Regions from separate parts of the Proteus penneri genome, predicted to be linked through region 1. Evidence: predicted binding sites of a transcription regulator. Region 1 holds the regulator's gene; the other holds the start of a gene.
What was found. The regulator ArgR, encoded in region 1, controls arginine synthesis, uptake and breakdown. The targets are predictions, from matches to a motif close to ANTGAATAAAAATACANT.

Region 1 (16,806 bases):
TTTTACCTATTGATTTTGATGCTATTACCTTAAATGCGGGTATGAATAATGGTAAAGCAACATTGCAATGGCTGATTAGTATTGCGGGTAATGGTGACTTTAAAGGTAATGTACATGTTGCCGATCTTGAGAAAAATCGCCAACTATCAGGTACGGTTGATATTGATAATCTGACATTAGATTTAATCAAACCGTTCTTAGGTAAAGGTGAAATTGCTCAAGGGAATATTGGCGCTCAATTACGTTTAGGAGGAAGTGCTCAATCGCCACTGTTATTTGGTCAATTTGGAATTAATCAATTAAAAGTGGTTGGACATTGGATCCCATTTGATATTACGAAAGGTAATGTTGATGTTCGATTCAATGGAGCAACATCGGATTTAGGTGGCAGAATTGAAACGCCAGAAGGTTATTTAAATCTTACTGGGAATGCAGATTGGCGTAAGTTAGATGAATGGCGCGCAGTGGTCGCTGCTAATGGTAATAAGCTACGAGTGTCATTGCCTCCAATGGTGCGTATTGATGTTAATCCTGATTTAGTGTTTGAGGCTAACCCTCATTTACTGAAACTAGATGGTCGTATTGATATCCCTTGGGCTCGTATTGTGGTTCAAGAATTACCGGAATCAGCGGTATCGGCATCTTCTGATGAAGTCATGCTAGATAAAAACCTGCAACCTATAGCACCAAAAGAGACATCGATTCCAATTCAAAGCAATTTAGCGATTAATATTGGTGATGATGTGACACTGGACGCATTTGGACTTAGAGCCCGATTGACGGGAACACTTAAAGTCAATCAGAATAAACAAGGGCTAGGTTTAAATGGGCAAGTTGATATTCCAAGAGGGGAATTCAAAGCCTATGGACAAGACTTACAAGTACGTAAGGGACAAATCTTGTTCTCTGGACCTGTTGATCAACCTTACTTAAATATCGAGGCTATTCGTAACCCAGATAATACCGCAGATAATGTCATTGCGGGGGTTCGAGTAACAGGGCTTGCTGACCAGCCTAAAGTGGAAATTTTCTCTGAGCCGGCTAAAACACAACAAGAAGCATTATCTTACTTGTTAAGAGGCGAAGGTCTAAGTAGTGGTGATGCTGATTCATCACAAATGACAGCAATGCTGATAGGATTAGGCGTTGGTCAGAGTGGTCAGCTTGTAGGGCGCATAGGTGAAACCTTTGGTGTTTCGGATTTAGCGCTTGATACACAAGGTGTGGGGGATAGCTCACAAGTTGTGGTCAGTGGTAAGATAACGAACGATCTACAAGTGAAGTATGGAGTGGGTATATTTGATTCGCTAGCGACGTTAACCTTACGTTATCGCTTGATGCCCAGGTTGTATTTACAAGCAGTGTCTGGTATGAATCAGGCAATAGATCTGCTTTATCAATTTGAGTTTTAAATTATATGCGAATTATTGTTTATGGTAGTTTACGGCGAAACCAAGGCAATCATCACTGGATGACCTATGCACAGCTTTTGGGTGAGCATAAATTAGTGGGATATAAACTCTATGATTTAGGGTTTTACCCTGCGGTTATTGAAGGTGAAGGAGAGATAGAGTGTGAAGTTTATCGGATAACGCCCTCTATCTTGACAGAGCTTGATGAATTGAAAAAGAATGATCAGGATTACAAGCGACAACTGATATCAACGCCTTATGGCAGTGCTTGGATCTACCTTTATCAAAAGCCTGTGGATGGTTTACGTGAAATAAAAAGTGGTGACTGGTTAAAGCGCCACGAAGAAGAGTAATAAGCAAATTTTAGCTATTACGATAGATGACTTAGTAATGATAAAAAAGCGCGATATTTATATCGCGCTTTTTTATTTTTAGTGAAACTATTATTTTCTATAAAATTAATCATAAACTTTAATTTTTATTATTACTTTACTATTTATAGTAGAGGTAGTCATATATTCTAATATGTATATTTATTTATATTGTTTTAAATTTAAGTCGGTAATTATTTATTTAAAATTTATCTATAATGATATGAAAATTATTAATAGTAGACCTGATTGACAACAAAATAAATTTAATGTTAAAACAGTCTTGTTTGAGAGGGAAAGAGATAATTATCCTATTATTAATATAGTGAAATAAGGTAATTTTATGGATAAATTAAATGATATTACTCAACTTTATAATAATCCACCAAAAGATTTAAAATACAATATAGTAAATCATCGTTTTACTGATTTGATATTACAAACAAAAACTGTAACAACAGATGCATTAGATAAACTAGCCTATCTTGCCGGTATTAAAAATGCACCTGCAGATGATAAGTATTTAAAATTAAATACAACTAATTTAGATGAATTGAAAAAAAGTGCAAAGCTACTTGGTTATGATATCGAAATTGTCAGTATTTAATAAAAAAGCAGCCATAAGGCTGCTTTTTTAACTGCATAGGAGATAGTCGTGAATAAGGATATTAATGAACTCAATAAAAATATTAATATTGTAGGATTATACTGGATTGCTCGCTGGCGAATAAATAATGGAAAACAGCATTCTTATGTTATTCCTTTCGCAACAACCTATCCTATTAATATTGTTTACCATGGTAAAAGTGAATTTAAATATGGGCAGTACGGCATTCATCTTGGTCAACAAGATACATTAACTTTTTTAGGTGATGAGAAACAAAAGATATTGGCTAAATTTATTGATTGTCGTAAAAACTCACCAACATTTAAATCAGAATTAAGTTTTGAGATAACACCATCATCAGCAAGAACACTAATTATTCCCCCAGGGGTCGCTCATACTTTTTCTTATCTAGAGAATGTTTTTACCTTAAATAGCTACTCTCTTTTTTTACCCACTATCGAGCAATTCGCAAGTGAAACACTAAATTGGTCACCTAATAATGATGTGATAAACCTTCCTGAAAATATCGATATTAATGAGATTGAAGGCTATGAACCAATGACAGAAGAAGCTTCTGCACTGGTCTATCATCGGATTGCCGAGATACAACAACAGTGGTTAAGTCAACATCGATTCCTACACTCTGAAACTCGCAAAATCCGCTTAGATAATGGTGATGAGATTAATTTACGGTTTCGAGAGAAAATGGTAGATACTCAAAAACAACAATTACCTACATCGACTATTTTAGGCGTGGAATTTCGCGAAATGGCGACCCTACATACTGGCAAAGAGAGTGGTATTGTCCCATTAACGCGACAATCCCCTATGTATCTGGTTGAGCATGGTCATGAGGATTATGATTTTGACTCTTATGGATTACATTTAGGGCAAGAAGATCATTTAACTTTTTTAGGAAAGGCTTCTAGTGAGATAACATTAAAACTTGTCGATATGCGAGAAGGCTCAGCCACTCTATTTTGTGAAGATGAAATAACGTTCAAGCCTTTACCTAATATGGAATTAGTGATCCCCTGTGGGGTAGCTCATGCACTGTTTAATATGGCTAATATCATTACAGTTAATCGGCCTGTTATCTATTTAGACAAAGAAAAAGAATATATTCCGGGACATGATGTTATCGACTGGGAGATCACTAATAAAAATTATCAATCTTATCGTGTTAATAAAATACCAGCAGATTTAAGCTATTATCAATTCCTTGTTTCTAAACAACAAGAATTAATGAAACATAAGCCCACTCATCATACCCCAAAATCGATTATTGTTTATGATGAAAATAACCAGCCTATTAAAGTATTAATTAAAGAAAAGGTGTAACTTCTATTATGCGTGTTGTCTTTTTTTATATGCTTTTTCTGGTGTTAAGTGCTGATGGTTTAATGGTTTTTTTAACACCTGTTATTGTTTATCAATTAACAACAAGTATTGAGTATACAGGATTGACATACGCCTTATGGTGGTTACCACGCATTTTTTTAATACCACTTATTGGTCAATATATTGATGCCTTAGGTGTTCGCCCTATTTCTATTATTTCCGATAGTAGTAAAATTATTGGTTGTTTATTTTTATTAACTTCAGGTTTTTCCTCTGATTTAGTTATTGCAATTAGTTTTGGATTAGTAGGAAGCTTAATTTCTATTGGTAATTCACAGACACTGATTTCATATGAAAAAATTATTGCATTAATGAGCCACCATAAAGAACATCATATTAATATAATGTCTAGAATGGATTTTTTTGGCATGATCATCGGTCCATTAATTGGTATGTTATTTATTGATTATGGTTACCATTATTTACTTATTATTCCTTGTCTATTCTATTCCATTAATGCAGTATTTTTTTTATTCTTTTATCTAGAGCCAAAAGAGAACCAATCCACCACTCAACTAAATAGCCTAACAAAGGCATTACGAGTGACTAAAAGAATGGTGATTATTTTCACGTCTCCTATTTTGATTTTTTCTATTTTTATTGCTATCGGCAATAATATGTTTGACGGATTAATTGAGTCGAGTGGTACTGCATTAATTGATCAATCGATGAGCTTACCCATTAAATACTATGGCTTTATTGATATATCTGCGGGGATCTGTGGTGTAATAGGAACCTACTTATATGGTTATTTAACCCACTATTTAAATCGAAAGTTATTAATGTCTCTATCGATTTTCATCATCACAATAAGTTCTTCTTTACTAATTATTTTTCAAAAAGATATCACTATTTTTGTTATCTTTTATGCCTTATCCATTATCGGTAAGGTTTTTTCAGGGAATATCTTACGGATGTTAAGAATAGAAATTATTCCTGTAACACAATTAGCCAGTATTTCCTCACTAATTATTTTATTTAATCAATTGATATTGCCTATTATTGGGGGGGTACTCTTTTTCTCCACAGGGAATGTTTCGACAGTCTATACATTGATGATAATCGCCATGGCGATCACCTTGATGAGTGGCATAATGCTTATTATGCGGTTAAATAATCAAAATTGATAATCATAAAATAAGCCCACATTTATTGATGTGGGCTTATTTTTGTTAAGCAATCAACAGATTGTTTATCAAGCTAATTCTCATTGCACAGAATTATTTTTTAGCGCGCTCGAAAGAAGACAGAATTTCAGCTTTAGCTGCTTCTACGCCTTCCCAACCGTCAACCTTAACCCATTTGCCAGTTTCTAAATCTTTATAGTGTTCAAAGAAATGTTTGATCTGTGCTTTTAACAGTTCAGGCAAATCGTTCACATCTTTAATGTGATCGTATTCTTTGCTCAGTTTTGTGTGTGGAACTGCAACCAGTTTCGCATCTTCACCTGATTCGTCAGTCATTTTCAGTACGCCAACAGGACGGCAACGAATAACTGAACCTGGTTGTAATGGATATGGAGTTGGAACCAGAACGTCTACTGGATCACCATCTAAAGATAACGTGTTGTTAATGTAACCGTAGTTGCATGGGTAGAACATTGCAGTTGACATAAAACGGTCAACAAACAGTGCGCCACTTTCTTTATCCACTTCGTATTTGATAGGATCAGCGTTTGCTGGAATTTCAATAACAACATAGATATCTTCTGGTAGTTCTTTACCAGCAGGAACATGATTCAGGCTCATAAAAAATTTCCTATAAAAAATAATTTTACGTGGCCTGTAGTATAGCGAAAAGTTTTTAACAATACCCGTTTTTTGCCAAACCTGTTGCGTTATGATGCAAAAATGAGCAGTAAATAAAAAGAGACTCTATTTCTAAAGATGAAAAAACCGGACGAAAGAGAAGCCCGGTTTATCTATATGGCGATATGGCGATGGCGACTAAGCCAATGAATTATTCTTCGTCAGGATATTGCGCCATAAAGCTTTCAGCTTGTTCAACCATCGATTTAGTCCCTACAAAGAAAGGCATACGTTGGTGAAGTTCTTTGGGTTCGATATCAAGAATACGTTCTTTACCGTTACTTGCTTTACCGCCAGCCTGTTCAGCTAAGAACGCCATTGGATTGCATTCATACAGCAAACGTAATTTACCAGTAGGGTGGCTTGCCGTACTTGGGTAAATATAAATCCCCCCTTTCAGTAAGTTGCGATGAAAATCAGCAACTAAAGAACCAATATAACGTGTGGTATAAGGGCGATTTGTTGCAGCATCTTGTTCTTGGCAATATTTAATGTATTTTTTTACACCTAATGGGAATTTGATGTAATTACCTTCGTTGATTGAGTACATATTTCCTGTTGGTGGAAATTGTACACTTTCATGAGATAAACAGAATACACCTAAAGAAGGATCATAAGTAAAGGCATGAACACCACAACCTGTTGTATAAACTAACATGGTTGATGAGCCATAAACGACATAGCCAGCAGCTACTTGACGATGACCTGGTTGTAAGAAGTCATCTAAGGTCACTGATTGGCCAATAGGTGTAATACGGTGGTAAATAGAGAAAATAGTACCGACGGAAACGTTTACATCAATATTCGAAGAACCATCTAATGGATCCATTAACACGACATACTTAGCATTTTCAGCACGATCACCTTCAAAGATAACAATATCATCTTCTTCTTCTGATCCGATACCCGCAACTTCACCACGTGCTTTTAATGCAGCCTTGAGCTTCTCATTCGCGTAAAGATCCAGTTTCATCTGGGCTTCACCTTGAACATTAGAAACACCGTTAGTACCAAGAATATCGACTAACCCTGCTTTGTTGATATCACGGTGAATAATTTTAGCCCCAAGCTTAATTGCTGAAAGTAATGCCGTAAGTTCACCAGTTGCATGGGGAAAATCTTGTTGTTTCTCGACGATAAATTCGCCTAATGTTTTCATGACGCAGGTCCTGAATGTGAGTGGGTAAAGTAAAAAAGGAGGAAAAACTCCTTGGTGGTGGCAAGTTTAGCCAAAGAATTGGATGATTCAAAGGTTAATCCGTTTCTTATCTGCTTTTTGATCGTTAGAATAGTGACCAACTTCATGCTATTGGACAGAAATTCATGCACATTCATATTCTTGGTATTTGTGGCACCTTTATGGGAAGTCTTGCCATTTTAGCTCGAGCGAAGGGACATAAAGTTACAGGCTCTGATGCTAATGTCTATCCACCCATGAGTACTTTATTAGAAAATCAGGGAATTGAATTGATTGAGGGGTATGACCCTAAACAATTAGAACCTGCTCCTGACATGGTGATTATTGGTAATGCGATGACACGAGGAAATCCTTGTGTTGAAGCTGTACTTGAAAAAGGTCTGCCTTATACTTCAGGCCCTCAATGGCTACATGATTATATTCTACCTGAACGTTGGGTATTAGCGGTTGCAGGAACTCATGGTAAAACTACAACAGCAGGTATGTTGGCTTGGGTTTTAGAAGATTGTGGTTATAAACCCGGTTTTTTAATTGGTGGCGTACCGGGTAATTTCCAAGTGTCAGCACAGTTAGGCGAAAGCCCCTTCTTTGTGATTGAAGCAGATGAGTATGACAGTGCTTTCTTTGATAAACGCTCTAAATTTGTTCATTATTCTCCACGCACGCTGATTTTAAATAACCTTGAGTTCGATCACGCCGATATTTTTGATGATTTAGCTGCAATTCAAAAACAATTCCATCATTTAGTTCGTATTGTCCCTGGCTCAGGGAAAATCATCATGCCTGACAATGATATGAATTTAAAACAGACTATTGGCATGGGATGTTGGAGTGAACAAGAGTTCACGGGAGAAACTGGGGATTGGCAAGCCAAAAAACTCAGTAATGACAGTAGTCATTTTGAAGTATTTCACAAAGATGAGCGAGTCGGAGAGGTGTGTTGGGGGCTTTCGGGTGAACACAACATGCAAAATGGCTTAATGGCGATTGTTGCAGCGCACCACGTTGGTGTTTTACCTGCTGATGCTTGTGAAGCATTGAATAAGTTTATTAATGCGCGTCGTCGCTTAGAGCTACGTGGTGAGGTTAACCAAGTCAGTGTTTATGATGATTTTGCACATCATCCCACAGCGATTTTGGCAACACTTGAAGCGTTACGTAGTAAAGTCGGTGGAACGGCTCGTATTATTGCGGTGTTAGAGCCTCGTTCAAATACCATGAAAATGGGCATTAGTAAGGATGATATCGCTCCAGCATTAGGTCGTGCTGACGAAGTCTTTTTATTCCAGCCACCGAATATTCAATGGTTAGTGAGTGATATTGCAGAGCATTGCGTACAGCCAGCTCGTTGGAGTACCGATCTTGATACATTAGTGGATATGATTGCGAAAGAAGCACAAGCGGGCGATCATATTTTGATTATGAGTAATGGCGGCTTTGGTGGTATTCATGAAAAACTACTTGCAAAATTAGCACAGCCTAAAGATCTTGATAATCCGTATTAGAAATAAGAAGCCACTGAAAATTCAGTGGCTTACTTTTTGAAGCGGTATAGAGACGAATTATAATTCCTGATCAAACAGATTCAGAATAGCGTCTCGTAATTCTTCTGTGGAAAATCCTGGTGCTGGTGTTGAAAAAATAGTGTCATCACCCGCAATACTGCCAAGGATCCCTTCTGCTTTACCTAATGAATCTAGTAAACGTGCAATAAGTTGTGCCGCACCCGGACTCGTTCTTATTACTACAACAGAATGGTTATGATCGATATCGAGTACCAGATTTTTTAATGGGCTACTTGCTGTTGGTACACCAAGCTCAGTAGGAAGGCAATACACCATTTCCATTTTGGCATTACGGGTTCTTACTGCACCAAATTTTGTTAGCATGCGAGAGATTTTGGACTGATTAATATTATCAAATCCAGCCTCTTGTAATGCTGTCACAATCTCGCCTTGTGAACTGAATTTTTCTTCTTTCAGCAGGGCTTTAAACGCTTTAACCAAGTCTTCTTGCTTAGAAGGAACGCGCATAGTTCACCTTTAGTGAGTTATCAATAACCTGTGTATTATGCAGAGAAGTGAATTTTTATGCAACATAAGACGAAGGAAGGTGAGTGATGGCCTCCTCAAAATTGTAAATTAGAATGTATTGCAAAAAAAATTTATTTACAGCGTGTGAATGTGATAATTTAAGTAAAGTAAAATATTTGTTAATTAACTGATAAGCTTAAATGATTATCATAAGGATGATGGTGTACTTAACACTTTATCATATTTATTGAAATTATTTATCAAAAGAGTGTCCGCTATCTCATTAACAGATAAGCATTTTGTTTAGAATAACCAAAGTATTATTTTTCACCGAAAATGCCTTATTATGCAATATCACTGTTAAATAATTGTTTTTTTAAAGGTGAATTGCGTAATAGTGAGTATCTCGAAGGCGTTCCACTATCTCGTAAACTAAGGAGTATCAGAATGAAAGTAGCAGTTCTCGGTGCAGCAGGCGGTATTGGTCAGGCACTGGCGCTTCTTCTTAAAAATCAGCTTCCAGCTGGTAGTGAACTCTCTTTATATGATATCGCTCCCGTCACACCGGGTGTTGCAGCTGACTTAAGCCATATCCCGACTCAAGTTACTGTAAAAGGTTTTGCGGGTGAAGATCCTTCCCCTGCGCTAAAAGGCGCTGATGTTGTTCTGATTTCTGCGGGCGTTGCTCGTAAACCAGGCATGGATCGTTCAGATCTTTTCAATGTTAACGCTGGTATTGTGCGTAACCTAATTGAAAAGGTTGCAGAAAATTGCCCGAAAGCACTTATTGGTATCATTACTAACCCAGTGAATACAACCGTTGCTATCGCAGCAGAAGTGCTTAAGAAAGCAGGCGTTTACGATAAGAAACGTCTTTTCGGTATCACTACACTCGACATTATTCGCGCCAATACCTTTGTTGCAGAACTAAAAGGTAAAGATCCACAAAAAACCAACGTTCCTGTGATTGGTGGACACTCTGGTGTGACTATTCTTCCTCTACTTTCTCAAGTTGACGGCGTTTCATTTAGCGATGATGAAATTGCAGCGTTGACTAAACGTATTCAAAACGCAGGTACTGAGGTTGTTGAAGCAAAAGCGGGTGGCGGATCTGCAACATTATCTATGGGGCAAGCAGCCGCACGTTTTGGTCTTTCATTAATTCGCGCTTTAAATGGCGAGAAAAATATTATTGAATGTACCTATACAGAAGGCGATGGAGAATATGCCCGTTTCTTTGCACAACCTATTCTTTTAGGTAAAAACGGTGTAGAGGAATATTTATCTATTGGCAAATTGAGTGATTTTGAAAAGCAATCTCTAAATGGTATGTTAGATGTATTGAAAAAAGATATAATTCTTGGTGAAGAATTTATTAATAAATAAATAAAGAAATACTTATTTTTGCTATAAAAATAATGCAAATTTAAATAAAAACCGCTGATACTATATCAGCGGTTTTTTTTATTAATTATAATGCCTGTAATTATTAGTTAATTATTAGTTTTGATACGAATCTTTCGTTCAAGTAATTCTCCTGTTTCAGGATGGAAATAACGGCTAGGCCAAATTTCACTAGGAGCTACACCAAGATAGTCTGCAATGATTTTCTCTCCTTTAGGCCAAGGTCGTGACAGTGCATTAGCGAGAGTTGAAGAGCTTAACCCAGCTTTGCGAGAGATGGCAGCAAGTGTTGTTCCTCGTTTTCTAAGTGCGGCAATAATATCGGCAGGATGCCAATCAGATTTCCTTGAAATCATTTTTAATCCTTTTTCTATAAAATTGATTGCTGTGTTAGTGGTATAAATAACAGTTTATTAGAAATGTCCTAAAGCATTTAAACTGATTATTTAGAAAATAAAATAACATTATTTTTCTAAAAAGATTTCTGATTTTTTTCTTAATAATTTCTTTTTTGAAGTTGATAACAATTTTAGAGAAACATAATGAAAAAAGAGTGGTATACGGCAAAGGAATTGACGGGTATAGGTGGATTACCTAAATCACCACAAGGTGTAAATTCAAAAGCGAGACGCGAGTCTTGGCAAAAACAGAATGTAAAAAATAAGCAAGGTAATGGTGTTGAATATCATTATTCTTGTTTACCAGAAGAAACATTAATTGCTCTAGAACTTTATGAGCCATTAGCACATTACAAACTAAATAAAAAAGAGGAGCCACTCGTTATCTGGGTGAAAGCATTCCAACAACTAAATGATGGTGAACAAAAAACATTAACAGAGCTGATATTGCGGGATGGTATTAGAAGTTTTTTAGAAAAATTCGTTAATGATTAGGTGATTTTAAAGAATCTATTATTGCGTTATCCGCAACAGATATCTATCTGACTAACCTCTTAGTTGAATGTGAGATGAGATCATGAAAAAAGAATGGTATACAGCGAAAGAATTAGTGGGGCTTGCGGGGTTACCTAACTCCCCACAGGGAGTTAACTTGATGGCGCGTCGTGAAGGATGGGAAAACCGTCGTAAACGTGGCGTGCAGGGTAAAGCTGTCGAGTATTCCGTAAAAAGTCTGCCTGATGAGGTGATTAGTGTGCTCGCTGCACATGAACCTCCAGCAGAGTATTTATCTAAACGTCAGGATGCCTTTTTGATTTGGGTTGAAGCCTATTATCAATTGACTAAATCAGAACGAGAAAAGATTGTGAAATTCGTACTGCGCGAAGGGCTAGCAAAGCTTATTAGCTATATTGATGCGGATAATCAAGATGCTATCGAACGAGAAAACGAAGAAGTTCTCAATAAATTAAAAAGCCCACCAGAATCGATGTAGTCGCTCTAGCGGGCTTCTTTACATTATTACATTAATGTTATGATTGGCGTTGCACAGCGACGTGAGCAAGCCCAATAAGTGCATCTTTATATGGTGAGTTAGGTATAATTGATAAAGCTTCAATCGCTTTGTCTGCTTCTTCTTCTGCTTTTTGACGGGTATATTCCAAAGAGCCGCACTGTTTCATAGTATTTAAAACAGTATCCAATAAATGACGGCCATTACCTTGCTCAATGGCTTGGCGAATTAATTTGGATTCTTCTTCATTGCCATTATGCATAGCATGAAGTAATGGCAACGTTGGTTTACCTTCATCGAGATCATCACCAGTGTTTTTACCCAACTGGTTGTTATCTGCATCATAATCAAGCAAATCGTCAATGAGCTGAAAAGCAGTCCCAAGATAACGACCATAATCTTGGAATGCTTTTTCTTGCTCAGGCGTTGCACCCGAAAGGATTGCTGATGCATGAGAAGCGGCTTCAAAAAGACGAGCTGTTTTGCTGTAGATAACTTGCATATAGTCATCTTCAGAAATGTCAGGATCGTTACAATTCATTAGCTGTAAAACTTCACCTTCAGCGATCACATTGGTGGCGCTAGACATTAATTTTAGTACACGCATCGAATCAAGATCCGTCATCATTTGAAAGGATCGTGTATAAATAAAGTCGCCAACAAGTACACTAGCAGCATTGCCAAAGACAGCATTTGCCGTTTGTTTTCCTCTGCGCATATCAGATTCATCAACAACATCATCATGTAACAATGTTGCAGTATGAATAAATTCGATCAGCGCGGCGACCGAGATATGTTTGTCACCTTGATAGTCCAATGCTCGTCCAGTGAGCACAGCGATCATTGGTCGGATCCTTTTACCACCACCACTAATGATGTAGTAACCAAGTTGGTTTATCAAAGAAACATCTGAATTAAGCTGGTAAAGGATTGCCTCATTTACCGCAGTCATATCAGCGGATGTTAGTTTTATAATAGATTCTAAATTCATGTTTTTTCGACTTTGGCTCGCCAATGAGCGCGTTATTATTAATAAAAAATGATCATGCCATAGATTTTACTCTCTTATAATTTAGATTGTACTTTAAAAATGGCTGAAATAAATATCGTGTAAAAAACTCTTTTTTTTAACGCTAGTTTGCGATCTGTACTTGTCATCGGCACTAAATTTGCGTAGAATTCGCGCCCTATGTGAATATTTTAATTGTGCACTCAAATTATACATATTGGGAGTGTGCGGAAAGCGGAGTTTATATGTACGCGGTTTTCCAAAGTGGTGGTAAACAACACCGAGTCAGCGAAGGTCAAACTATTCGTTTAGAGAAGCTGGAAGTAGCTACTGGCGAAACAATCGAGTTTGATACTGTAATGATGGTCGCTAATGGCGATGACATTCAAATTGGCGCTCCAATCCTTGCGGGCGTTAAAGTTAAAGCGGAAGTGGTTGCTCACGGTCGCGGCGATAAAGTTAAGATTGTTAAGTTCCGTCGTCGTAAACACAGCCGTAAACAACAGGGCCACCGTCAGTGGTTTACTGATGTTAAAATCACTGGTATCGCTTAAGGTTTAGGAGAGTAGTTCAATGGCACATAAAAAGGCTGGCGGCTCGACTCGTAACGGTCGTGATTCCGAAGCAAAACGTCTGGGTGTTAAACGTTTCGGTGGTGAAGCTGTATTAGCAGGTAGCATCATCGTTCGTCAACGTGGTACTAAGTTCCATGCAGGTACTAACGTTGGTTGTGGTCGTGACCACACCCTGTTTGCATTAGCTGACGGAAAAATTAAGTTCGAAGTTAAAGGTCCAAACAACCGTAAATTTATCAGCATCGAAGCTGAATAATTACTGGTCCTTTAAGCACCGAGTCAAAAGCCCTGCAAATCTGTTGCGGGGCTTTTTATATTTAAAAAAGGCCATCTCTGGGTAATTTCGGCCATCCAGCACGTTAATGGCTACTATACGGAGTAAAATCATGAAATTTGTTGATGAGGCCAAGATCCTAATCGTCGCGGGCGATGGTGGTAACGGCTGTGTGAGCTTTCGTCGCGAAAAATATATCCCTAATGGGGGACCAGACGGTGGTGATGGTGGTGATGGTGGTGATGTCTACATGATTGCGGACGAAAACCTCAACACCTTAATTGATTACCGTTTTACAAAATCTTATCGCGCAGAACGTGGTGAAAATGGTCACAGTCGTGACTGCACCGGTAAGCGTGGTCAAGACATTACAATTAGTGTTCCTGTTGGAACACGCGTCCGTGATTTAGCTACTAATGAAATTATTGCTGACTTGACTGTCCATGGTCAAAAGCAAATGGTTGCTAAAGGTGGCTTTCATGGTTTAGGTAATACTCGCTTTAAATCTTCGGTTAACCGTGCTCCACGCCAACGTACTATGGGTACTCCGGGTGAATCTCGAGAAGTTCTCTTAGAGCTAATGTTATTAGCCGATGTAGGTATGTTAGGTATGCCGAATGCGGGTAAATCCACATTTATTCGTGCAGTATCAGCAGCAAAGCCTAAAGTTGCTGATTATCCATTTACAACGTTAGTACCAAGCCTAGGTGTGGTGCGTATGGATAATCACCAAAGCTTTGTGGTTGCAGATATTCCCGGATTAATCGAAGGCGCTGCTGATGGCGCAGGTCTTGGGATCCAATTCTTAAAGCACTTAGAACGCTGCCGTGTGTTATTACACTTGATCGATATTGATCCTATTGATGGATCAGATCCTGTGGAGAATGCAAAAATTATTGTCTCTGAACTAGAGAAATACAGCGAAAAATTAGCACAGAAGCCACGTTGGTTAGTGTTCAATAAAGTTGATCTTCTTGATGCTGAAGAAGCAAAAGAGAAGGCAAAAGCAATTGTTGAAGCACTGGGTTGGGATGAAAACTATTATATGATAGCAGCCATCAACCAAGAAGGTGTAAAAAAACTTTGCTGGAATATCATGGAATTCCTGAATGTTACTCCGCGTGAGCAAGATGTTGTTGCAACAAATGCAGAGTCAGGAAAAGTTGACTTTATGTGGGATGATTATCACAAAGAACAGCTTGAAAATCCTGATTTCGAAGAAGATGATGACGATGATTGGGATGAAGAAGACGATGATGGTATTGAATTTATCTACCAACGTTAAGGATCATTCTGGTTGTGATTAAAATAAAAAACGCCTGATTAATTAGGCGTTTTTTGTATCTGTTGCTTATCTCGTGTAAATCTAACGGTTATTGTACATATCTTTATACAGATTCGTTTCAAAACGCACTAAATAAGCGCGTCCAGCATTGCGATTCTTTGTGGGAGGTGAATACGCTGAAACGTACTGTACAAACGCAACTTTCTGCCCATTTGCCGTGGTCATAAAGCCCGCAAGATTGTAAACCCCTTTTAATGAACCGGTTTTGGCGGAAACTTTGCCATCAACACCCGCTTCATGAAAACCGCCTCGATATTGTAATGTACCGTCATGCCCTGAAAGGGGAAGCATCGTGATAAAGTTTAAATCACTCTCATGCTGTCCAATATATTGAAGGACTTGCATCATGGTTGCAGGTGAAATGAGGTTATGGCGAGAAAGACCAGAGCCATCAACCATAACGGTATTTCCTAAATCAATTCCGGCTTTTTGTTTTAAAATAGCACGGGTTGCCTCTGCACCAGATCGCCAAGTCCCTGCAACACCATAATACTCACGACCAATGGTTCTAAAAACGGTGTCTGCAATCATATTATCAGACTCTTTTAGCATGGTAGTCAGTAAGTTATGTAACGGTTTTGATTGCGTCTGTGCGAGTACAGTAACAGGTGCTTTTAGTTGAGATCGACGTTTGATATAGCCATCAAGTTCAATATTGGCGCGCTGTAACTCTTCTTTTAAAATTGTACCGGCCCAATGAGCTCCATCTTGAATAGAAAACATTAAAGGTACAGCATCGTCACGTTTAGGAATACAACCTGTGATGACATAAGTATTTAAGTCTCGAACAGTGACGTCTAATTCACAAAAACGGGTATGAGTTGATCCTTTTTCATAAGTTTCAACTTCACTTAAAACGGTTACAGGATAGAACGAAGCTTTACGTATTGTGGCAATATCACCTTCTTTGTTACCACTTTGCAATAAAACGGAAAAGCAGTTTTTATCAACAATCGCGGCACTAGGAGGGGCACTAAAGCATTGAGTTAGATCATTCCAAACCCAACCTGGTGCTTTATCGTGGCTTGAAAAAGCAGAGGTATCAATAAGCAAATCACCCTGTACTTTTGTAACGCCGGATTGCTTTAATACGGCAACCATTGCTCTTAATTGCTGGCGACTTAATGTAGGATCGCCTGTAAAACGAAAGATCAAATCACCATTAAGCTGACTGCCCTTTATTTTACCTTCTGTTTCCATTGTTGTGGTGAATTGATAATCTCCCCCTAATTGAAGTAATGCAGCAAGTGCGGTCACTACTTTCTGAGTACTTGCAGGAAGTGCTAATTGATCGGCATGATAGTTAAGATTAGGAGAAGCAGCGCCAACGGGTTGAGTTATTAAACCCACTTGTGTTCCTTCAGGAAGAAGGGATATATAGTTTTCAACAGGTATCGCTTGGGTTGAAAAACTGATGATACTTAATGTGTAAAGTATCCGTCGAAATGTTGATAGTAAGCGCATAATTTCTCTATCTGTGACTATAGCGTGTAACGTTACAGTATTGATTGCCAGAGGCTAATACTAAAGGGCAATGAGGGCAAAAGTAAACGGTAACAAGCAGGATTAGCCCATTATCGGAAAAAGTCTGTTTATCTCTTCATAAAGAGAGATAAGGCGTGAAGCAATGCTTCTGTTGTGTTAGATTTAGTTTTAAGTATGGGTGGTTTAGTTTACGTCCCAATAGCATGAGTTGGGAATATATTAGCGCCCCTCATTCACCGAATATACGTAGAGACAGGCCCAATTTAAGGTTGCCTGTGTCTTTTTTTGTCTTGAGAAGAGTAAATAGAGCCTTTTCTCTGTGTTGTTAGTATAAAAAATCAGGATGATACCTATTTTTTATTAGGAATAGTATTGAGGTATTAACACATGAATCAGATCCCTATGACAGTTCTAGGTGCAGAAAAATTACGCGAAGAGCTGGAATATTTAAAAAATGTTCGTCGTCCCGAGATT
Region 2 (16,806 bases), 170 kb from region 1:
GGGGACGGGTGCATGTAACCTCTCTTAATCTAACTTAGGATGTTGATCGATAAGGGATTGGCGTTTTTTCTGTAATGCTTCGATTTCTGCTTCAATATCTTCAACACGTTGTTCGATATTATCATAATGTTCAGAGAGAATTTCTTTTGCCTCTGATTTATCTGATGCCGCAGGTGTTGCACCTCGTAAAGGTTTATTTGCAGTTTCGATCATCTTGATACCGGTTATCAAACCGACAACAGCGACAATCATCAGATAATAAGCTGGCATATATAAATCACCGGTTGCTTCAACTAACCAAGCTGCTGCTGTTGGTGTGGCCCCTGCAATTAATACTGAAATATTAAAAGCAATTGCTAATGCACTATAACGAATATGGGTTGGGAAAATAGCCGGTAAGATTGATGCCATAACCCCAGTAAAACAGTTGAGTAAAACTGCAAGAATTAATAATCCTAAGAAAATTAAACCGATTTCATCACTGTTAATCATCATAAACGCAGGGTAAGCAAGGACAAACAAACCAATACTGCCACCAATAACAAACGGTTTACGGCCAATTTTATCACTCAATAACCCAATGACAGGTTGTACAAACAACATACCTATCATAATCGCGATGATGATCAGCACACCATGGTCTGCCGAATAATTTAAGTTATGAGATAAATAACTCGGCATATAAGTTAATAACATATAGTAGGTAACATTAGTGGCAATCACCAAACCTACACAGACGGTTAAGCTTTTCCAATATTTTGATGCAATTTCACGTAATGAAACACGAGGTGGATCTTGGATAGATTTACGATCGTCGCTATTCATTTCATCGACGTGTTGTTGGAATGCTGGGGTTTCTTCTAAAGCATGGCGTAAATATAGACCAATAAGACCTAATGGTAATGCTAAGAAGAATGGGATACGCCATCCCCACTCATGGAATGCTGTTTCTCCAAGGATAGTCGAGATAAGTACAACAACACCTGCACCCATAACAAAACCAGCAATAGAACCAAAGTCTAACCAGCTTCCCATAAATCCACGTTTACGGTCGGGTGAGTATTCAGCAACGAAAATCGCAGCGCCTGAATATTCACCACCAATAGAGAAACCTTGTGCTAATTTAGCGAGTAATAATAAGACTGGTGCCCAAATACCGATAGTTTCATAAGCAGGAATAAGACCGATGGCAAATGTACTGAGTGCCATAATGATGATGGTAACAGATAACACTTTCTGACGACCAAATTTATCCCCAAGCATCCCAAATACGACACCCCCTAACGGTCTTACAAGGAATGGTACTGAGAATGTGGCAAGGGCAGCAATCATCTGTACACCGGGTGATGCGCCAGGGAAGAATACTTGACCTAAGACATATGCAAGGAAGCCATAGACACCAAAGTCAAACCATTCCATGGCATTACCTAATGCTGCCGCCGTAATCGCTTTTTTAAGCTTACTATCATCAATAATAGTTATATCATTGATTCTTAGCGGTTTGTTTCTTTTTTTCTTCATTTTCATATTAAGTGACCTTTATTAAGGTATTCGTAATTTCTTGTTGTTCAATTAATTAAAAGAAATGAAGTGACTATTTGTTAGCGAGAAGAATGAGTAATAAAAATTCACTAAAAAACAGCTTACTTCTACTAAGTTTAAATTTAAATAGTGGTATTAAGCTAATAGATAAGAGAATATTTATTAAGTATAGATGAGATTGAATAAGATATTAGAATGTTTTCTTTGTTGTTTTGATATAACAAAACAGAGCCTCTAAGTATTAAAACCTGATCAATATCATAACGTAATTCTGCTTTTCTGTAAAATTTATGGCGTTATTGACGGGTTATTTGCGTTAAGGCAATTGAAAGCTTCGCAAAAATAAATGAAAAAACAAATTTGTTTTTTGTTTTAATAACAGTGTGTTATATCCTTTTTCTGTTTTTTTGATTCAGGCTAACGCATTTATATGAGCATTGTGCATAATACAAAGATTGATAGATAAGTAGAAAATAATAACACCTTATTTTGCTTTATTATTCTTTCGAATAGTTAAAGTGAATGTGTGGATAATAGAATAGATCTCGCTATTCTTATTATAAGATTAAATCAAGATAGTATGACGAGATATCACGACAGAAATATTAAAGATAGTTTATCTAGTGCTCATATTTAGAATAAAAATTAATAATTAACCGCGCATTTGTGCAAATTAACCCGGGTACCTCTATGAATATTAATCAACTGAAAAGCTTTGTTGAAGTCGTAAAAAATAATTTCAACATTACTAATGCGGCTGAAAAACTCTACACCTCTCAACCGACAATCAGTAAGCAACTAAAAATATTAGAAGATGAGCTCAGTGTGTCACTGTTTGTGCGTAAAAATAATAATTTATTAGCATTAAGTCCGATGGGTAAAGAAGTCCATAAAATTGCTTGTGATATTCTTGGGCAAGTTGATCGAATCAAAAGCATTGTGGCTGAAGAAGATCGTAATAAAAAAGTCGATTTACATATTGCGACAACACACACTCAAATACGTTATTCATTGCCGAATGTGATTGATCATTTTCGTCACTATTACCCTAATATTTCACTACATTTTCATCAAGGCGCACCAGCTCAATTAGCAGAAATGGTTAAAAACGGCGATGTGGATTTTGCTATCGCAACAGAGTCTATGCACCTTTATGAAGATCTGATTACATTGCCTTGTTACCGCTGGACTCGTAGTTTATTAGTTCCTTATGATCATCCTCTTGCCTTATTGAAAGATGATGAGCAGGTTACTATCGAACAAATGGCAGAGTATCCATTGATTACCTATGTTTTTGGTTTTACAAGAGGATCTAAATTAGACAAGGTATTTTATAAAAATAATCTTAAGCCCAAAGTAGCATTAACAGCGACGGATACAGAGATTATTAAATACTATGTTAAGCGACATTTAGGTATCGGTGTTATTGCCACCGCCTCTTATGATGAGACTGAAGATGGTGACGCATTAAAATGTATTAATATCGATCATTTAGTGCAACCGAGTTACACCCATATTTGTGTCAGTAAACATACCCATATGAAAGATTATATGCATGAGTTTATTTCTCTTTATGCTCCTCACATTGATAAAAATATTATTCAGATGCCAGAACAGTGGGGAACACAATGGCACAGTAAAGAGGTCTACCAAGGATTACCTGATTTACGTTCAGTCAATGTGAATAATAGTGTTGCAGAATAGAAGTCAGAATAAAAAAAGCCCGTTTTTTGCGGGGGCAATAACGGGCTTAAGGCAGAATAATAAGAGTTTAACGAGTCAGAATATTAACAAAAATCTGAGCACCGACTAGTAAACAATCATCATCGACAAAATAAGGATTTGCGTGAAGGTAATTATTAATACCTTTCGCTTGATTACCACTTCCTAAGAAGAACATGGCACCGACTTTACCTTTTGTGGCATTAACCATATAGCTAAAGTCTTCACTGCCTGTCATTGGCTTACCGTTTGATTCAATATTCTCTTCAGGTAAGAATTTACGCATTGCATCTAATAAATGCTGATGTGCAGTTGGATGATTGACAACTGCAGGGTATCCGCTATAGCTTAATGTGGTTTTAAATCCACCCGCTGTACTACGAGCCACAATTTCATCAAAACTCGCTTTTAGTACTTGGTCGGTATTTTCATCCATAGAACGGATCGTACCGCGAGCTTGTACGTGATCAGCTAATGCATTAGGGATTGTTCCCCCATTGATCATGCCACAACCAAAGACTGCTGGGCTAAATGGATCTGTCTTTTTCGCAACAACATAATCCATATAATCAATTAAGCGAGTGGCTTCACGAATGGCATCTAAGCCTTTGTGTGGTGTTGAACCATGTGCAGAAACGCCATAAACATCTAATGTCCATGCAGAGCCATAAGATGACATCACACCATCATTAAAGCGAACACAACCCGTTTCAATGGCGGCATCGTTATGGAGTGCATAAGTTTCATCAACGCCTTCCATGCAACCGAGTTCAACCATTTTTTCAGCGCCAGGTACACGCATATCTTCTTCAGCCATTTGGAAAATAAAGCGAACGTTCGCGCTCATCTCTTCTTTATTTTCGGCAAGATACTTGGCACTGGTTAATGCCATGGTCATATGAGTATCGTGACCACAGTTATGTGCACAACCTTGGTGAACTGAACTATGTTCATTATTCGTTAAGTCTGGCATTTCTAATCCGTCCATATCAGCACGGATAGCAATTAATGGAAATTCAGCATTAACAATTAAGTCTGCTGTGAAACCAGTATACCCATCAAAAGTTTTAATTTGATAACCAAAACTTTCCATTAATTCACGGCAATACTTTGATGTCTTATATTCTTCACCTGATAACTCAGGTATTTTGTGCAAGTCTTGTCGTGTTTTTTTACTAAAGTCATTTAATTGAAAGAGTTTTTCACTGACATTATAAATATTATTCATTAGATAACTCCCTGGATCGTAAATCCAATTTGCGCGACGATTGATGCTCCAAAGAAACAACAAGTTGAAACAATCATGAAAATAAGAATAACTTTCCATGACATTTTCTTAAGTTCTTCTAATTGACCACCAACAGATAAACCAGCAAATGCTAATAAAGGCACACAACAAGATAAGAAAGAGACTTTACCAATAGAACTAATAAAGAAATCTCTTACTGGTGTTTCGGGTAAACAAATAAGTATCCCAATAATTGTTGCATAAGCAAATGTTGGTAAAGATGAAGGTAAATAATGTTTTGCAACGAGTGAAATAAATACCACTAATGACATAGCAATAAAGCTATCCCACATTGCATAAAGAGCGATCCCTGATGTTAACGTCTGAGTAAACATTGCCAGTAAAATAGCAACGAATACAAATTTCATATCAATAATTATATTTTTCATGCAGTTTTGCCTCTGGTGAAAATTTTATAAATTTTTTCTGAAAGAGGTAAACCTAAATAGGTTAATGACAGTGCGCCAAGTGCTGATGATAATAAGTTAGATGCAGCGGCAACACTTAATACTTGCTGTGCTAATGTTTCATCAAGACCATTAATTAACGCACCTGATGCAGCACTTAACATGGAACCAGAACCCACGCCAGAGCCTGCAGCAAGTGCAAGTGGGTGTAATCCGGTTAATGGCGCAATACTACCTAATACGCTAAACCACAAAGTACCGATAACAGAACCACATAAATAGATGGCTAATACGCCAATATATTCTTGTGAGCCTGTACCAAATTTACCTTGAATTACAGCAATAGAAGGTTCACGGCTAATAGACGAACAAGCACCAATTGCACGACGACCAAATCCAAATTTAATCGCTAATGGAACTGCAATTAATACAGGTAATAAGTTTCCGAGTTCCTGAACAAATAAAGGAATACCGACACTTAAAATCATTTTAATATTAGGAACAATCATTCCTGCATATTGTGTACCTAAAATAAGTAGGCTGAAACCTACCATTTTACCGCAGAAGCCTTCTTCTTTTTCTGTAAATAATTTACCCCATACTTTAATTTTTTTACGGGTAAATCCAGCAGATATACACATACCAATAATTACAGCAAATAACATTGGTAAAATAGGTATTACCGCAATGCCAATCTTAATTTCTTTTTTACCAATGACATATTGTGAAATAAAAATTAAGAAAAGGACTGCCAGAATACTAATAAAGAAAACCTTTATCGGACTTCTACTTTTGTCCATCCGTTAATCTCCGTTGAAAAATAATCAGGCTTTATTCTAGAGGACAAAAAGCAAAAGGTAGCGTGACCAATGTCATGTTTATTTCATACCTCTTTTTCATGGAGCATGAAATAATGCAATGGTAATAAATTTATTAACAAATAGAGGAAAGTTAAATTTTTTAATAAAGACAGTGAGTAAGGCTGAAATGAGTCAGCTTAATTGTTAATAAAGATGTAATGAGAAAAATAATAATTAAAAATTATTTTAATTATTAAAATAATCCTATAATAAAATTTTGTCTACACTTTAGTAAATAATAATACGTTATTAATGAGATATATTCTTATTTGGTGCGGTTATTATAAATTTAATGAATGTATTTGAAAGTGATATTTTATTCTTTGTATTTTTAAGGGCGGATCTTATCTTCACAGTGACATTATAACGATTGGTGTTATTCTTTATATTTGAGTTAGTAAGATTATTTTCTCTGCAAGCTGGTGAGGAAGAGAGATAGAATATGGGAAGGAAATAAATGTAGCTCGCAGAGAGGCACAATTCACCCAAAACTGAGGAAAAACATCACCATGAGTAAGCAAACAGTTGCAACCTATATTGCTAAAGTACTCCATAATGCAGGTGTAAAACGTATTTGGGGCGTGACAGGAGATTCTCTCAATGGATTAAGTGATAGTTTGCGAAAGATGGGAACGATTGAGTGGATGGGAACTCGCCATGAAGAAGTTGCTGCTTTTGCTGCAGGAGCAGAGGCGGCAGTTAATGGCCAATTAGCGGTTTGCGCAGGCTCTTGTGGGCCGGGAAATTTACATCTTATCAATGGGCTTTTTGATTGCCATCGTAATCATGTTCCTGTGTTAGCCATTGCTGCACATATTCCTTCTGCTGAAATTGGTAGTAATTATTTTCAAGAAACACATCCGCAAGAACTTTTTCGCGAATGTAGCCATTATTGTGAATTAGTCTCAAATCCAGAGCAGATCCCTCAAGTGCTTGCTATTGCAATGCGAACCGCTATTTTAAAAAAAGGGGTCTCAGTTGTTGTTTTACCGGGAGATGTTGCACTAAAACCAGCTCCAGAAGATGCGCATGAAAACTGGTATCCGTTGCAGTCTCCACTCATCATGCCAAATCGTTTCGAAATCGAAAAATTATCTGATGCATTGAATAATGGAAAAAATATCACCTTAATGTGTGGTGCTGGATGTGCTCAAGCTCGTGATGAAGTGATTAAACTGGCTCAAACATTAAAAGCGCCTGTTGTACATGCATTGCGAGGGAAAGAATACATTGAGTGGAATAACCCCTATAGCGTGGGCATGACAGGATTAATTGGTTTTTCATCGGGTTATCATGCGATGGAAAATGCTGATACGTTAGTGCTATTAGGTACGCAATTCCCTTATCGTGCATTTTATCCATCAAAAGCCAACATTATCCAAATCGACATTAATCCAAGTAGTATTGGTTCGCATTGTCATGTTGATATGGCGATGGTTGGCGATATTAAAGCCACTCTGAATGCGATACAACCTCGTTTAAAAGAAAAAACAGACACAGCTCATCTTGATGCTTCCTTAAAACATTATGCCAAAGCACGGCAAGATCTGGATGCACTTGCACAACCTAGTGAGCGTGAGCTTATTCACCCACAATACTTGGCACGCCGATTAAGTGAACTGGCAAATGATGATGCCATTTTTACCTGTGATGTCGGAACACCAACAGTATGGGCCGCCCGTTATGTTGGGATGAATGGAAAACGTCGTTTACTGGGCTCTTTTAATCACGGCTCTATGGCAAATGCGATGGCTCAAGCCATTGGTGCACAATCGTTAGATAGAAAACGTCAAGTTGTGGCAATGTGTGGTGATGGTGGATTTACCATGTTAATGGGGGATTTTATCTCGTTAGCGCAAATGAATTTGCCAGTGAAAGTAATTATTTTTAATAACAGCGTATTAGGTTTTGTGGCGATGGAGATGAAAGCTGGTGGTTATTTAACGGATGGCACAGATTTGCATAACCCAGATTTTGCTGCTATTGCTAATGCATCTGGTATCAAGGGTATTCGCGTTGAAAACGGTGAAGATCTGGATCATGCACTTAAAGAAGCCTTTGAACATGATGGCCCTGTAATTGTGGATGTGGTAACCGCAAAACAAGAGCTTTCTATGCCTCCTGAAATTAAATTTGAACAGGCTAAAGGCTTTAGTTTGTATATGATGAAAGCGATTATTAATGGTCGTGGCGATGAAATCGTTCAACTAGCCAAAACCAATTGGTTACGTTAATCGTTTTATTTAAAGTATAAATAGTAGATAAATAGATCAAACCCTATCAACATAAGACGATAGGGTTTTTTATTATTGCGCTTTCTCTGCTAAACAGAAGTTTTCAATTAGTTGCCCCATTAATTCACGAGTTGGTTCAATAAATGCCATATCAATAAATTCATCAGGCTGGTGGGCTTGTTCAATAGAACCTGGGCCCAAAACTAAGGTAGGGCAGAGATCTTGAATAAACGGCGCTTCAGTACAGTAATTCACCGTTTGCGCTTTCTCACCTAATAGTTTTTCGATTACGGCGACCATTTTATGATCGGTGGGGCACTCATAACCGGGAATAGGATCATGTAGCGCTTCAACACTTAAACGCCCCGGCCAACGTGCTTTTACGGGCGCTAACGTTTCGTGTAGTAAATCATCTAAATCTTGCAATGTAAGTCCAGGTAATGGGCGAATATCCATATGTAATTCACAGCAAGCACAAATCCGATTTGCTGCATCACCGCCATTAATATAACCAAAGTTCATGGTGGGATAAGGGATTACAAATGCAGGGTTGTTATAGCGCGTTTTTAGCGTATCGCGCAGTGTACTCAGGTGAGTAATGGATTCATGCATTAGCTCAATCGCGTTCACACCTTTTTCTGGATCGCTAGAATGTCCTGATTGTCCCGTAATGCGTATCGCATTCGATAAATGCCCTTTATGAGCACGAATAGGTTTTAGGGATGTTGGTTCGCCAATAATGGCAAAATCAGGGCGGATTGCGGTATGAGCGGCAAAATAACGTGCCCCTGCCATAGAGGTTTCTTCATCTGCGGTAGCAAGAATATAAAGAGGATGAGTTAACGTTTTAGTATCGACATCCCGCAATGCATCAAGAATAAAGGCAAAAAAGCCTTTCATATCCGCAGTGCCTAAGCCGTATAACTTATTTTCTTTCTCTGTCAGTGTAAAAGGATCTTGTGTCCAACGACCTTCATCAAACGGCACTGTGTCAGTGTGGCCACAAAGTAATAACCCGCCTTTGCCTGTTCCTAATGTTGCTAAAAGGTTAAATTTTCCTCGAGTTTCAGGTACAGGTTGAATTTCAATTGAAAAACCTAATGTTTCCAACCAATTAGCAAGCAAATTAATCAGTGATTCGTTGCTTTGATCGTTCTTAGCATCTGTAGCACTGATAGAGGGCGTTGCAATTAATTGACGATAAATCTCAATAAATGTAGGTAATTTAATATTCACTGTTGACAGCCTTTCTTCATAATAGTATCAATATTCATGCACTTTTTTTGAATAAAAATACATTAATCGGTTTGTGTTCATAGTACAAGGTAAGAATGACATGTTAAATACTCTGATTGTAGGAGCAAGTGGTTACACTGGCGCTGAATTAGCCGCCTATCTTCAGCAGCATCCTCATGTGAATTTGAGCAGACTGATGGTATCAGCTCAAAGTGCAGATGCAGGAAAGTGCTTTTCTGAACTTCATCCTCAATATCGTGGCTTAGTGGATCTCCCTTTAGAGCCAATGGTTGATGTTGTGAAAGCGGCTGAAAATATTGATATCGTTTTTTTAGCAACAGCCCATGAAGTCAGCCATGACATTGCCCCGATTTTTTTAGAGCAAGGTTGTGTGGTGTTCGACTTATCGGGTGCCTATCGAGTACAAAACAAGCATTTTTATCAACAATACTATGGATTTGAACATAAGAATACTGATTGGTTATCACAGGCAGTTTATGGATTAGCTGAATGGAATGCTGACATTATCAGTCAGGCGCAATTAATTGCTGTGCCAGGCTGTTATCCAACAGTTTCTCAGTTGTCATTAAAACCCTTAGTGGAAGCGGGGCTGTTAGATACCGCGCAATGGCCAGTCATTAATGCCACCAGCGGTGTAAGTGGTGCAGGTAGAAAAGCCTCTTTAACCAGCAGTTTTTGTGAGGTGAGTTTGCAACCTTATGGCGTGTTTACTCATCGTCATCAACCCGAAATTGCAACACATCTGGGTATTGATGTGATTTTTACCCCTCACTTAGGCAATTTTGCCAGAGGGATCTTAGCCACTATCACCTGTAAGTTAAAAGCTGGCGTGACACAAGAGAATGTCAGACAAGTCTTTGATGATGCTTATCAAGACAAGCCATTAGTGCGTGTTTATGACAAAGGATTACCTGCATTAAAAGCCGTGGTAGGAACTGCATTTTGTGATATTGGGTTTGCTCAACAAGGTGAACATCTGATTGTAGTCGGTGTTGAAGATAACTTATTGAAAGGGGCTGCTGCACAAGCAGTGCAATGTATGAATATTCGGTTTGGTTTCGCTGAAACCGAATCACTTATTTAAATAATGAGTAGGGAAGTTTCATGGAACCATTAATTATCAAACTGGGTGGTGTGCTTCTTGATAACGAAGAAGCGTTAACACGGTTTTTCACCGCATTACAACAATATCGCTCAACGCATTCTCGTCCTTTAGTCATCGTACATGGTGGTGGCTGTTTGGTGGATGAATTGATGGGTAAATTGCAATTACCTGTCGTGAAAAAGCAAGGCCTGCGTGTCACACCTGCAGATCAGATAGATATCATCACAGGAGCACTGGCCGGAAGTGCTAATAAGACCTTGTTATCGTGGGCAACTCAGTTTGGGCTTAATGGGGTGGGACTTTCTTTGGGTGATGGGCAATTAGCAAAAGTCACTCAAATCAATGAAGAGTTAGGCCATGTAGGAAATGCAACTCCCGGCTTTCCTGATTTACTCAATTTATTATTAGGTGCGGGCTATCTACCAATTATTAGTTCTATCGGTATGACTGAAAAAGGTGAGCTGATGAATGTGAATGCTGATCAAGCCGCAACCGCTATTGCTGAAACATTAGGCGCTGATTTAGTCCTGCTTTCCGATGTCAGTGGCATTTTAGATGGCAAAGGTCAGAAGATTGCAGAGATGTCAGCCGAAAAAGCACAGACATTAATTGACCAAGGTATCATCACTGACGGCATGGTAGTGAAAGTAAACGCAGCGTTAGATGCGGCTAAAACACTTGGTAGACCTGTTGAAATCGCAAGTTGGCGCCATGCTGAAAAACTGACGGCACTGTTTAATGGTGTTGCAGTCGGAACCCGTATTTTAGCTTAAAAAATCACTCTAGAAATCTTATTGCTATTTGATAGTTGGCAGAATTTAAACAAATTGGGAATTGAAGGTTATCACTATGACTAAAGGTATTAAGAAAATCGTACTAGCGTACTCAGGCGGATTAGATACTTCGGCGATCATTCCTTGGTTAAAAGAGCATTACGATAACTGTGAAGTTGTCGCTTTTGTGGCGGATGTCGGTCAAAGCCGTGATGATTTAGTGGGTGTAGAACAAAAAGCATTGGCATCAGGTGCTTGCGAGTGTCATATCGTCGATTTACGTGAAGAATTTATCAAAGATTACGTTTACCCTGTATTAAAAACAGGTGCTTTATATGAAGGTAGCTACTTATTAGGTACCTCAATGGCACGTCCTGTTATTGCTAAAGCTCAAGTAGAGTTGGCATTAAAATTAGGTGCTGACGCTGTTGCTCATGGTGCAACAGGTAAAGGTAACGATCAGGTTCGTTTTGAAAGCACTTATGCGGCACTTGCTCCACAGCTGAAAGTGGTTGCGCCTTGGAGAGAGTGGAATTTACGTTCTCGTGAAGCACTGCTGGATTATCTGAAAGTCCGTAATATTCCTACTACTGCGACACTTGAGAAAATTTATAGCCGTGATGAAAATGCATGGCATATCTCAACGGAAGGTGGTGTATTAGAAAGCCCATGGAATGCATCAAATGAAGATTGTTGGGCATGGACTGTTGATCCTAAGAAAGCGCCAGAAACACCAGAATTAGTCACTGTTACAGTTAAAGCGGGTGAAGTTGTCGCGGTAAACGGTAAAACACAATCACCTTTTGAGTGTTTAGATGCATTAAATACATTAGGTGTTAAGCACGGTATTGGACGTATTGATATTGTTGAAAACCGTTTAGTGGGAATGAAATCTCGTGGCTGCTATGAAACTCCAGGGGGCACTATCATGATGGCAGCCCTGCGTGGTGTTGAGCAACTTGTTCTTGATAGAGATGCGTTTAAATGGCGTCAACAACTGGGTTTAGAGATGTCGTATGTGGCTTATGACGGTCGTTGGTTTACGCCAATCCGTGCTTCACTACAAGCGGCTGCAGAATCGCTGGCACAAGATGTGAATGGCGAAGTGGTTTTAGAGCTTTATAAAGGCCATGTGAATGCCATTCAGAAAAAGTCAGAAAATAGCCTGTACTCTGAGGAATTTGCAACCTTTGGTGAAGATGAAGTTTACGATCACAGTCATGCTGAAGGTTTTATCCGTTTATATTCTCTGCCATCACGTATTCGTGCACTGAGCAAAAAATAACGTAAGGCAATAGAGTGGTGCTAACAAGCATCACTCTCACTCTTTTTTATTACACAGAATAGATACAGGAAGCGATTATGGCACTCTGGGGTGGACGTTTTAGTCAGGAAGCTGATCAACGGTTTAAACAATTCAATGATTCACTGCGGTTTGATTTTCGACTGGCACAACAGGATATCTTTGGCTCAGTAGCTTGGTCTAAAGCGTTAGTCACCGTTGGTGTGTTATCACAAGATGAACAAGTTCAACTTGAGCAAGCTTTAAATGAATTATCAGAAGAAGTAACGGCAAACCCGCAGTCTATTTTGCAAAGTGATGCAGAAGATATCCATAGTTGGGTTGAAAGTAAGCTCATTGCCAAAGTGGGTGATTTAGGTAAAAAATTACATACGGGGCGTAGTCGTAATGATCAGGTCGCAACAGATTTAAAATTATGGTGTAAAGAAGAAGTTATTCATCTTCGCCAAGCGATTGTTGAGTTACAAAAAGCGTTAGTTATTACCGCAGAAAAAAATCAAAATGCGGTGATGCCGGGTTATACCCATTTACAACGTGCTCAACCAGTAACATTCGCACACTGGTGTTTAGCCTACAATGAAATGTTAGCTAGAGATGAAAGCCGTTTAGCCGATGCTTTGAAACGTTTGGATATCAGTCCACTAGGATGCGGTGCATTAGCGGGTACAGCTTACGGTATCGATCGTGAACAATTAGCGGAATGGTTAGGTTTTGCGAGTGCAACTAACAATAGTTTAGACAGTGTATCCGACCGTGATCATGTCTTGGAGCTATTATCTTGCGCATCTATTGGGATGGTACATTTATCTCGTTTTGCAGAAGATCTTATTTTCTTTAATAGTGGTGAAGCGGGCTTTATTGAATTATCAGACAAAGTGACCTCTGGCTCATCATTAATGCCTCAAAAGAAAAATCCAGATGCACTTGAACTTATTCGTGGGAAATGTGGACGTGTTCAAGGTGCATTAACGGGCATGATGATGACCTTAAAAGGTTTGCCTTTGGCTTACAATAAAGATATGCAAGAAGATAAAGAAGGGTTATTTGATGCTATTGATACATGGTCTGATTGCTTGCATATGGCAACATTAGTTCTTGATGGCATTCAAATCCGTCGTCCTCGCTGTGAAGAAGCCGCTAAACAAGGTTATGCCAACGCGACTGAACTGGCAGATTATCTTGTTGCTAAAGGCGTGCCATTTCGTGAAGCTCACCATATTGTGGGTGAAGTGGTTGTTTGCGCCCTTGAGCAAGGTAAAGCGATTGAAGAGCTTCCGCTTTCTGAATTACAGATGTTTAACAGTAAAATTATGATTGATGTGTACGATATTTTATCGCTTCAATCATGTTTAGATAAACGTCTTGCAAAAGGGGGTGTTTCTCAAAAACAGGTTGCTTATGCGATAGCAAAAGCCAAAGAAGTTTTAAATATAGATAAATAAGAAAAGAGTTTATTTAAGACAACTTACTGTTATTAAAAAAGAACAGGGTGAACTTCACTCTGTTTTTTTATTTTAAATTGCCGATAATATCGAAAAAGAGAGACAGAATAACATTCGACTGATAGAAAAATTTATCAGTTACTATATTATCTATAGACATTAACTATCAGCAATAAATGTGGGATCTGCAATGAATATCCGTGACTTGGAATATCTGGTGGCTCTAGCTGAGCATAAACATTTTCGTCGGGCGGCAGATTCTTGCCATGTGAGCCAGCCAACATTAAGTGGTCAAATTCGTAAACTTGAAGATGAACTCGGTGTAATGTTACTTGAAAGAACGAGCCGTAAGGTTTTGTTTACCCAACAAGGCTTATTGCTGGTGGATCAAGCGAAAACTGTTTTACGTGAAGTAAAAGTGCTACAAGAAATGGCTTCATTGCAAGGCGAAAGTATGGCGGGACCTTTACATATTGGGCTTATCCCTACTGTTGGCCCTTATTTATTGCCCCACATCATTCCTGAATTACATAAAAACTACCCTAAGTTAGAGATGTACCTTCATGAAGCACAAACTCATAGCTTATTAGCTCAATTAGATAGTGGAAAACTCGATTGTGCAATTTTAGCAATGGTTAAAGAGAGTGCACCGTTTATTGAAGTGCCTTTATTTGAAGAGCCAATGAAATTAGCGATTTATGAAGGACATCCATGGCATGAACGTAGCTCTGTGCCGATGGGTGACTTAGCGGGTCAACGTTTATTAATGTTAGAAGATGGACACTGTTTACGCGATCAAGCGTTAGGGTTCTGTTTCCAAGCTGGCGCAAAAGAAGATACTCATTTTAGAGCAACGAGCTTAGAGACATTACGTAATATGGTCGCTGCTGGTAGTGGAATAACCTTATTACCTGATTTATCCGTACCTCAAGAACAAAAACGTGATGGAGTGTGTTACTTAGAATGTACCGATCCAAATCCATCACGTTCTATTATTTTGGTTTATCGTCCCGGATCGCCTTTGCGTAATCGTTATGAACAATTAGCAGAGACAATCCGTGAACATATGACCGCATTTTATGCAGAAAAACAAAACGCATTAAAATAAGCGGTTTAAACCATTAAGCGCCGCAACACGATAGGCTTCTGCCATTGTTGGATAGTTGAAGGTGGTATTAACGAAATACTCGATAGTATTACCTTCACCTTTTTGCTCCATAATTGCTTGGCCGATATGAATAATTTCAGCCGCACGCTCACCGAAACAGTGAATACCTAAAATCTGCTTGGTTTCACGGTGGAAGAGAATTTTCAAACTCCCCACATTCATACCTGCTATTTGTGCTCTTGCCAGATGTTTAAATTGAGCTCGACCCACTTCATAAGGGATTTTCATTGCAGTGAGTTGTTGCTCTGTTTTACCAACAGAACTAATTTCAGGAATGGTGTAGATCCCCGTTGGAATATCTTCAATTAAATGTGTTTCTGATTTTCCGGTTGTGATTGCTAAAGCCGCAATTCGGCCTTGATCATAAGCGGCTGAAGCTAGGCTTGGATAACCAATAACATCACCTACGGCATAAATGTGTTCACAACTGGTTTGGTAGTGGGCATTAACAGAAACGAGCCCACGACTATCTGTTTTAATACCGACGTTTTCTAAGCCTAGAGTGTCTGTATTTCCTGTTCGGCCATTCGCATAAAGTAGACAATCTGCTTTGACTTTTTTACCTGATTTTAGGTGAACAATAACACCATCATCGACACCTTCAATGCTTTCGTATTCTTCATTATGACGAATAACAATGCCGTTATTCCAGAAGTGATAAGAAAGTGCATCAGACATCTCTTGATCAAGGAAAGACAATAGGTGATCACGAGTATTGATTAAATCTACTTTTACTCTTAATCCTCTAAAGATAGAGGCATATTCACAACCAATGACACCTGCGCCATAAATAATGACATGGTGAGGCTCATGCTCTAAATCGAGAATAGTGTCACTGTTATAAATACGAGAATGAGAAAAATCGACATCTGGCGGGCAATAAGGGCGAGAGCCTGTTGCAATAATAAAGTTATCAGCCGAAAGAATATCGCAAGTACCATCAGGATAACGCACGCTGACCCGGTGTTCGTCAATAAATGCGGCTTCACCCGAATACATCGTACAATTATTACGCTCGTAAAAACCTTGACGCATTTTAGTCTGCTGACTAATCACGGTGCTGGCTTGACGAAGTATTTGAGAAAAAGAGGAGTTAATAAGACGAGATTGGTCGCTATAAAGTGGGTTTTGATTAAACTCGATAATGCGACTTACTGCATGGCGTAGGGCTTTGGAGGGAATGGTACCCCAATGCGTACAGCCACCACCAACTTTGTTATAACGTTCTATAACTGCGACGCGTTTTCCTTGTTTAACAAGCCCCATGGCCGCGCCTTCACCGCCAGGACCTGAACCGATAACAATGGCATCGAAATGAGAATGTTGCATAGGAAGAGACCTGTTTTATACAAACCGACAACGGTATATTAACATTAGAATGAATAATAGCCCAATTGACATTAAGGGCATTAGTCACACTTTGTTGAGTTTTTATGAGAATGTGTCTTGAGAGATGATTGTACGCACTGCTTTTTTAACAAAGTTTGATATATTGAGCATAAACCAAATTAGGATTATCAGGATTTCTGTGAGTAATAATATTGGCATCAGAGCTAAACAAAAAGAAAAAACCCGTCGCTCTTTAATTGAAGCAGCTTTTAGCCAACTCAGTGCCGAGCGTAGTTTTACCAGTTTAAGTTTACGAGAAGTCGCTAGAGAGGCAGGTATTGCGCCTACCTCATTTTATCGCCATTTTAAAGATGTG

Region 2: the regulator ArgR is predicted to act here: its motif matches at 9,336-9,353, upstream of argC (N-acetyl-gamma-glutamyl-phosphate reductase).

What each region holds. Positions count from the first base shown of each region.
Region 1 is NZ_CP059690.1:3,813,022-3,829,827, forward strand. Features, by position in the region: gene tamB (autotransporter assembly complex protein TamB) at 1-1,412, shown strand, start outside; gene H1225_RS17285 (gamma-glutamylcyclotransferase family protein) at 1,418-1,765, shown strand; gene H1225_RS17290 (XRE family transcriptional regulator) at 2,127-2,390, shown strand; gene H1225_RS17295 (dTDP-4-dehydrorhamnose 3,5-epimerase family protein) at 2,439-3,731, shown strand; gene H1225_RS17300 (MFS transporter) at 3,740-4,918, shown strand; gene ppa (inorganic diphosphatase) at 5,012-5,539, opposite strand; gene fbp (class 1 fructose-bisphosphatase) at 5,751-6,758, opposite strand; gene mpl (UDP-N-acetylmuramate:L-alanyl-gamma-D-glutamyl-meso-diaminopimelate ligase) at 6,923-8,302, shown strand; gene argR (transcriptional regulator ArgR) at 8,360-8,830, opposite strand; gene mdh (malate dehydrogenase) at 9,278-10,216, shown strand; gene H1225_RS17330 (helix-turn-helix domain-containing protein) at 10,324-10,590, opposite strand; gene H1225_RS17335 (DNA-binding protein) at 10,777-11,127, shown strand; gene H1225_RS17340 (DNA-binding protein) at 11,210-11,626, shown strand; gene ispB (octaprenyl diphosphate synthase) at 11,664-12,635, opposite strand; gene rplU (50S ribosomal protein L21) at 12,899-13,207, shown strand; gene rpmA (50S ribosomal protein L27) at 13,227-13,484, shown strand; gene cgtA (Obg family GTPase CgtA) at 13,615-14,787, shown strand; gene dacB (serine-type D-Ala-D-Ala carboxypeptidase) at 14,869-16,311, opposite strand; gene greA (transcription elongation factor GreA) at 16,720-16,806, shown strand, end outside.
Region 2 is NZ_CP059690.1:3,644,043-3,660,848, forward strand. Features, by position in the region: gene phrB (deoxyribodipyrimidine photo-lyase) at 1-14, opposite strand, end outside; gene proP (glycine betaine/L-proline transporter ProP) at 25-1,527, opposite strand; gene H1225_RS16395 (LysR substrate-binding domain-containing protein) at 2,233-3,246, shown strand; gene H1225_RS16400 (M20 metallopeptidase family protein) at 3,314-4,492, opposite strand; gene H1225_RS16405 (hypothetical protein) at 4,492-4,941, opposite strand; gene H1225_RS16410 (DUF3100 domain-containing protein) at 4,938-5,759, opposite strand; gene poxB (ubiquinone-dependent pyruvate dehydrogenase) at 6,329-8,053, shown strand; gene argE (acetylornithine deacetylase) at 8,126-9,289, opposite strand; gene argC (N-acetyl-gamma-glutamyl-phosphate reductase) at 9,390-10,394, shown strand; gene argB (acetylglutamate kinase) at 10,415-11,188, shown strand; gene H1225_RS16435 (argininosuccinate synthase) at 11,265-12,473, shown strand; gene argH (argininosuccinate lyase) at 12,551-13,933, shown strand; gene oxyR (DNA-binding transcriptional regulator OxyR) at 14,124-15,041, shown strand; gene sthA (Si-specific NAD(P)(+) transhydrogenase) at 15,033-16,430, opposite strand; gene fabR (HTH-type transcriptional repressor FabR) at 16,630-16,806, shown strand, end outside.